DNA from 2 places in the Stenomitos rutilans genome. Region 2 is predicted to be linked to the other one. Evidence: riboswitches for the same ligand, from Rfam matches in the RefSeq annotation. Region 2 holds a riboswitch; the other holds the start of a gene.

Region 1 (3,408 bases), on a different contig from region 2:
GCAAGCCAGATGGTAAGCCGAGAGCTGCCGCCGCAGTGGTCGTTAACGTGCCTACCATACTGGTGGATGGCGTCAGATTTGGGAGCCAATCGGTACGGAGATGTAGTGCATCGAGAACGTCGATCGCCCAGGTATCCCCACCGAGATCGTATAACAAGGTTCCAGACGCATCCGAAGGCTCAGAGGCAGCTTCTCCGGTCAGACGAAAGCGCAGCCAATCTTTGGGCTGAAGCACCCAACGAGCATTCGTGTAAAGGTTGGGTTCGTGCGTTTGTAACCAGAGCAACGTTGCGCCTGCCATCCCGGTTGTAATGGGATTAGCAAGCTGTTTGTGCAAGTGAGGAGCGAGCATTCGGTACCGATCGAGTTCCTGGCTCGATCGCGTGTCTGCCCAAAGGATGGCAGGACGCAATGGCTCTCCAGCGCGATCGGTCAGCACGACGCCATGCATCTGCCCCGACAGCCCGATCGCCTGAATCGATGCCTCATTGTCTTTAACGACAGTTCTCACGACATTTCCAACCGCGTCCCACCACTCAGTTGGGTCGGTTTCTGCCCAGCCTGGTTTGGGCGATCGCACTGGGTAGGAATGGGATGCTTCCGCAATGACGGTGCCATCGATTGCAAGTAGCAATGCTTTCACTGAGCCAGTGCCTAAATCGATGCCGAGAAACATAACTGTACAGTAGGACGCAAAAGCTTCAAGCGTAACAACTAAGGTAGAACGTTCTCAACAGTTTCTATTCTTTTCCTAATCAGGTATGCTGTGTTCACGATTCGGCTCTGACGGGAAACCACCGCCAGAGAAAACAGGGAAAGTGTAGTGAAACTCTACCGCTGTCCCGCAACTGTGAGAGAAGTTAGAAGTTTTGCATGATGAGTTTTAAGTTACTAATTCAATAGGCCTTGCGCATTTGCTCCCAAACCCCCAATGCTGGGGGCTTTAATTGGCTCGGTTCCCCCAGCATTGGGGGCTAGGGGGCGAAAGATGACCGTTTTTGCGTAAGTCCTATTCAACTCAACACTCATCACTCGACACTCAACACTCTTTAAGTCAGAACACCTGCCGTATCGTTCTACAACATCGTCTTATCTGCGAGGTACAGGATGAAGACACGCTACCGGAAATGGGTCAGCCTGGGATTAATGGCTGGCTTGAGTTGTTATTTGTTGCTTGGTTCTGCCAATCCTGCTTATGCAATGCATATTGCAGAAGGCTTTTTGCCTGTGCAGTGGGCAGCCTTTTGGTGGGCCGTATCGTTACCGTTCTTTCTCGTAGGCTTGCGATCACTCACCCGCATCACCCGGCAAAACCCTGAACTAAAATTGCTGTTGGCATTGGCAGGCGCGTTTACCTTTGTCCTTTCTGCTTTAAAGATTCCCTCTGTCACCGGAAGTTGCTCCCACCCTACAGGCACTGGGCTAGGCACCATTCTGTTTGGCCCCTTAACAATGACGGTGCTGGGTACTTTGGTGCTTGTGTTTCAGGCGGTTTTACTTGCGCATGGTGGTGTGACAACGTTGGGCGCAAATGTGTTTTCGATGGCGATCGTGGGGCCACTGGTTGCCTACGTAGTCTACAACACGGTTATGAAAACGGGTAAACAGAAGCTTGCCGTTTTCCTGGCTGCCACCCTGGAAGATCTGCTCACTTACATGACGACGGCTGTACAGCTTGCACTAGCGTTTCCAGCAGTGCAAGGTGGGTTTATCGCTTCGTTTATTAAATTTGCGGGCATTTTTGCGATTACTCAAGTCCCGTTAGCGATTAGTGAAGGACTGCTAACCGTATTGGTTTGGGGGTGGTTGCAGCAGTATGGCAAACAGGAGCTACAAACCCTCAAACTTTTAGAGCAGGAGTCTTAAGCGATGAATAAGCTATCAAGTCATTGGTTGTTAGTCATTGGGGTTTTAGTTCTCGCTTTTGGCCCCCTGCTAGTACTCCAGGGTAGAGAGTTTGGTGCAACGGATGGCAACTTTGTCGCTGCGATCGAAAAAGATCACCCAAACTATAAACCCTGGTTTGAACCGATTATTAAAGACTCTGGCCCTGAAGTGCAAACGTTTTTGTTTGCGTCTCAAGCAGGGATTGGCGCAGGCATTACTGGCTATGTCTTAGGGCTGTACAAAGGGCGATCGGAGACACGCAAAAAAGACGAGTAAGGTTGACGATGAGGCAACACGTTCTGTTTGTGGCTGTACAAGCTGTGAACGTGCCCCGAACTACTGAAAAAACGAGTCCTGGCAAAGATTCTGCCCCTACCAGGAAGCATGATCGGTTCCCAAAATTAGAGCCTTTATAGAGACATTCCTTGGAATGTCTCTACAATCAATCCAATCGTTCATGGCTTTACAGATCGATACCCTGGCATACACCAATCAGTTGCGGCAACTGCCACCGGAACATAAGCTGCTGTTTGCGATCGCCCTCCTTTTAATCACTTACTGTACTCATGCGCCGATTCAACTTGCGATCGCCCTCTGGCTGAGCATGTGGATCGTCATTTATGCCAAAATTCCGGCAGCCACATATGTGCGCCTGCTTCTCATCCCGATCGGCTTTTGGTTTACTAGCTTACCTGCCTTTGTCATCAATGGCGTGGGTCTAGACACCCTGGCATCCGTGCAGGCAGACGCTTGGCAGGGCGTTAGCTGGGGGCATTACTACCTCTATTTAAGTCTTCATGGCATCCAACAAGCTGGGGAACTGGCGGCACGGACGATCGCCTCTACTGCCTGTATCTACTTCATCATGCTCACCATACCCTTCACTGAATTGCTAGACATTCTGCGCCGTGTTGGTTGTCCTGCCTTGCTCACCGAACTGCTGCTGCTGATGTACCGCTTTATCTTTGTGTTGTTGCGAACGGCCAGCGAAGTTTGGACGGCGCAACAGTTACGTGGTGGCTACCGTACCTGGCGAGTGTGGATGAAAAGCCTGAGCCTGTTAGTGGGGCAACTTCTTCGACGCACGCTCGAAAACTATCGTCAGGTATCTCAAACTTTAGATTCTCGCGGCTTTACAGGCGATATTCGCGTCTGGCACTCCCGTCGCTACAAACCCTCCAAACGCTATAGCCTGGAAGCCTGCTTCGGTTGCACAGTTTTGGTTACGCTCGCAGGATGGCAGTATGCTGTTGGAGTTTGAGCACGTTAGTTATACCTATACAGGGAGCTTTCAGCCTGCCCTTCAGGGTTTAACGCTTCGCATTCCAGCAGGCAAACGCTGTGCGCTGATTGGTCAAAATGGGTGTGGTAAAACAACGCTGTTTTTGTTAGCAAATGGTTTGTATAAACCACAGCAGGGTGTGGTGCGCTGGCAGGGAAACCCATTGCAGTACGATCGCACTTCCCTGATGGCGCTCCGACAGCAAATCGGGCTGGTATTTCAAGACCCTGAACAGCAGC
Region 2 (3,408 bases):
CATGTACTTGCATCCGCTGGGTCAATAGGTCAGCGGTTGGCTCGTCGTTGACCTGCTCAAGGGTGGGGAAGATCGATCGGGCTGTCCGTACCACCGCTTCTTGCCCTTCCACCAGTTCACGAATCATATCTTCTGCTTTGGGCACACCCGCTGTTTCGGGGATTGAGCTTAACCGCGCAAACTCCGAATAGGTGCCTGGAGCAGGGAAACCAAGCGCTCGAATGCGTTCAGCAATGAGGTCTACTGCGGCAGCTAACTCGGTATACTGCCCTTCAAACATCAGGTGGAGCGTCTGGAACATAGGCCCTGTCACGTTCCAGTGAAAGTTGTGGGTCTTAAGGTAAAGCGAATAGGTGTCTGCCAGTAGATGAGAAAGCCCTTCTGCGATCGCGCCTCTTGATTTTTCGTCAATGCCGATGTCAATTGGCATTACTGTGGTTGGAACTGCCATACGATCCTCCGAATAAGATGAAAACTCGATTGAACTGGAGCTAATGATTGGATTGAGTTAATGAAACTTGTAGAGGTGCGAAACACGCTCTGTTTCGATACCTGAAGTGCACTCAGCTTTGGGTCGGGTGGTGCTATTACTGAAACGTGTCAAAAATACAGTTCAATGACTCGTCTCATTCACAAGGTCTGCGGTTAGTTTATAGCTGTTTTTCCTTCCAAACTACACCCGGACAGACTACATCTTAAAACCACCCTTGCTACCTTACACCGTGCACCCAACCTCATGGTGTTGTGGCTGACAGTCCGAAAAAGGTACAAGCTTAAGCCAAATGACGTTGCAAAACTGCACGGGGTGCACGACGCACTCGGCAAAGAATCGTTTCTTGCCCTAAACGGCTACAGGCTTCATACCGATGACACCCAGAGAAACCGTAGTATTCGCCATCAACCTCTAGCACGTCGATTGGCTCCTGTAGCCCAATTTCTTGAATCGACTCCATAAGAGCAGCTACTTTGGTTTGATCATTCTGCCGAAACAAGGGGCGGCGAATTTTGCTGATTGGGATTGCTTCTACTCTGACCATATCCTTTATCTTTCGCATTCACTCTTAAATCATACTCGTTATGACTACGGATTGCAACAAGGCTGAAGGGGACGGGGAGTAGAGCTAAAGGATAAAGGCTAAACGTCGATTTAGATGGGGTTTGTACAGAGATTCTAAAGGCTAAAGGTAGAAGCTGATCGCTGACCGCTGACCGCTTAAAAGCTAATCCTTCATTTGTTTATCCTTCGCCCCTCTCCCCTTTCCCCTCGCTTCATTTTTCGCCGTTAACCAGCCATGAGCTACAATACGCAAGCCACTTCAGGTTCTCTGGGAAACAGCCCAGACACGGTTAGCAACGTCTAACCGAGGGAAAGTCCGGTGCTTTTGTTAACGCAAAAAAGTCCGGCACTGTGCCGCAACTGTGAAGAACAAGGTACAAGAGCTAGGGGATGGGGTAGAAGGAGCATTAAACGCTTCCCTAACCCCTGAACCCTAACCCCTTACCCCATTCCAAGTCAGAATGCCTGCTTGAAGTCACAAACCCCATCACGCCTGCGACACACAGGCGAAAGTTAACGATGCAAAGTTTAGATGTTTTACGCCGATCGCCGACGGCAGACTACGTGGCGACGGTGCTTAGTTCTGTGGCGCTGACACCCACCATCAAAGCGATTCGACTGCGATTGGACCGAGACGAACTCCGGTTTTTACCAGGACAGTCCGTTTGGCCTAAATTTGAGCGCGATGGTCGCAAATTTAGCAAAATCTACTCGATCGCCTCTTCTCCCTCTGCCTGTCCTGACATTGAACTCTGCGTCTCGCGTGTGGGCTGGAGTTCGGCTGTCGTACAGGATCTGGCGATCGGGCAATCCTTGCCACTACGAGGGCCGTATGGTCTGATGACGTTAAGCGAGCTACCCCAGCGTCCACGCCTTTATATTGCTGAAGGGTCAGGGATTGCACCATTGAAAAGCCAAATCGATTGGCTACGCGAGTGCGGCTACAAGCTGCCCGTCTGGTTGGTGCAGGCAAACCCCGAAACTCCCGACCAGCTACCCTATCAGCCGTACTGGCAACAATTGCAGCAAACCTGGCCTGCCTTTCACTATCGGGACGCGATCGCTCAATGCCCGGAAAGCGTTTTGGTCAATCTACGGCTTAAGCTGGCAGCGTTTGATGTGGTGATTTGTGCGGTGGGCGATCGCTCAGACCAGCTTCAAGAAACCGCTTTGGCGTTGGGTGCGAAGCCCGACCAACTGCGATCGGAGAAATTCATTGCGTTCTGATGCTGACCTTTGCAAGCACGATGGGCATCAAGACATTAGACTAAAGTTCTGACGAGATCTTGACTACAGCTCTTTTGATCAATAGGACTTACGCATTTGCCCCCAACCCCCCTTTCTTGTAGCTTGCTTCCCAAAAGGTATGCCGAAGGCTATATGCCGGGGGCTTTAATTGGTTCGGTTCCCCCAGCATTGGGGGCTAGGGGGCGAAAGATGACCGCTTTTGCGTAAGCCCTAGTCAAAAGGGAGACTGTCAGCTATCTTGTCTTTTTATGTTTGCTGTCTGCGCTGCCTTTCCATGACTTCTGAAAAAACCTCGACCTCTGAGCCTCCCGCAGAATTACCGCTACCAGTAACGGTCGCACCTGCGCCTCCGCGTTGGCGAGCCTGGTGGGAAAACGTTCAAATCCTCATCATTGCGCTGATCCTGGCACTCTTGATTCGAGTGTTTGTGGCAGAACCTCGCTACATCCCATCCGATTCGATGCTGCCGACCTTGCAGATTGGCGATCGACTCGTGGTGGAAAAGCTTTCGTATCGCTTTCATCCGCCTGAGTTTGGCGATATCGTCGTCTTCGATCCGCCTCACCAACTTCAAGTTCAAGGCTATACCAAAGATCAGGCGTTTATTAAGCGCATTATTGGTCAACCTGGGCAAACCGTTCAGGTTAAAAACGGCACGGTTTACGTCGATCAACAACCACTCCAGGAACCGTACATTGCCGCTCCACCCAACTACACGCTGCCACCTGTCACTGTGCCTAATGGTGAGTTTTTTGTAATGGGCGACAACCGTAACAACAGTAATGACTCCCATGTTTGGGGGTTTCTACCGCAGCAGAACATTATCGGTCGCGCTTGGTTGCGCTTCTACCCATTTAAGCGTCTTGGGCTAGTAGCAAAGTCGTAAGCATCAAGAGCGTTTGGCGTTCGTGCTGACTCCCTCTAAAACTTGAGGTAGTGCATCAACTCGGCAACAAGCTGGCTTGATAGCGACAGTCGTCGTTGAAAATGAATCAGGTTACGGTAAGGCCCCATCGTCCGATTGGCGACGATCGCTCGTGCCAGATACGTATCCACTGCTGGAATGCGAATGAGCAACTCGATCGATGCTGTATTAGGATTCA

The links. A riboswitch is a leader RNA that binds a small molecule or an ion and turns the genes downstream of it on or off. The one in region 2 is predicted to bind cobalamin.
Region 1: another riboswitch for cobalamin. It lies ahead of AC5JLP_RS03705 (energy-coupling factor ABC transporter permease); the one in region 2 lies ahead of AC5JLP_RS09690 (FAD-binding oxidoreductase).

What each region holds. Positions count from the first base shown of each region.
Region 1 covers NZ_JCACKR010000027.1:110,842-114,249, forward strand. Annotated here, with positions in the region: gene xylB (xylulokinase) at 1-676, opposite strand, end outside; cobalamin riboswitch at 762-1,085, shown strand; gene AC5JLP_RS03705 (energy-coupling factor ABC transporter permease) at 1,108-1,866, shown strand; gene AC5JLP_RS03710 (energy-coupling factor ABC transporter substrate-binding protein) at 1,870-2,163, shown strand; gene cbiQ (cobalt ECF transporter T component CbiQ) at 2,345-3,148, shown strand; gene AC5JLP_RS03720 (energy-coupling factor ABC transporter ATP-binding protein) at 3,132-3,408, shown strand, end outside.
Region 2 covers NZ_JCACKR010000057.1:42,619-46,026, forward strand. Annotated here, with positions in the region: gene AC5JLP_RS09680 (Dps family protein) at 1-451, opposite strand, end outside; gene AC5JLP_RS09685 (ParB N-terminal domain-containing protein) at 774-1,055, opposite strand; cobalamin riboswitch at 1,302-1,544, shown strand; gene AC5JLP_RS09690 (FAD-binding oxidoreductase) at 1,577-2,284, shown strand; gene lepB (signal peptidase I) at 2,580-3,191, shown strand; gene AC5JLP_RS09700 (helix-hairpin-helix domain-containing protein) at 3,227-3,408, opposite strand, start outside.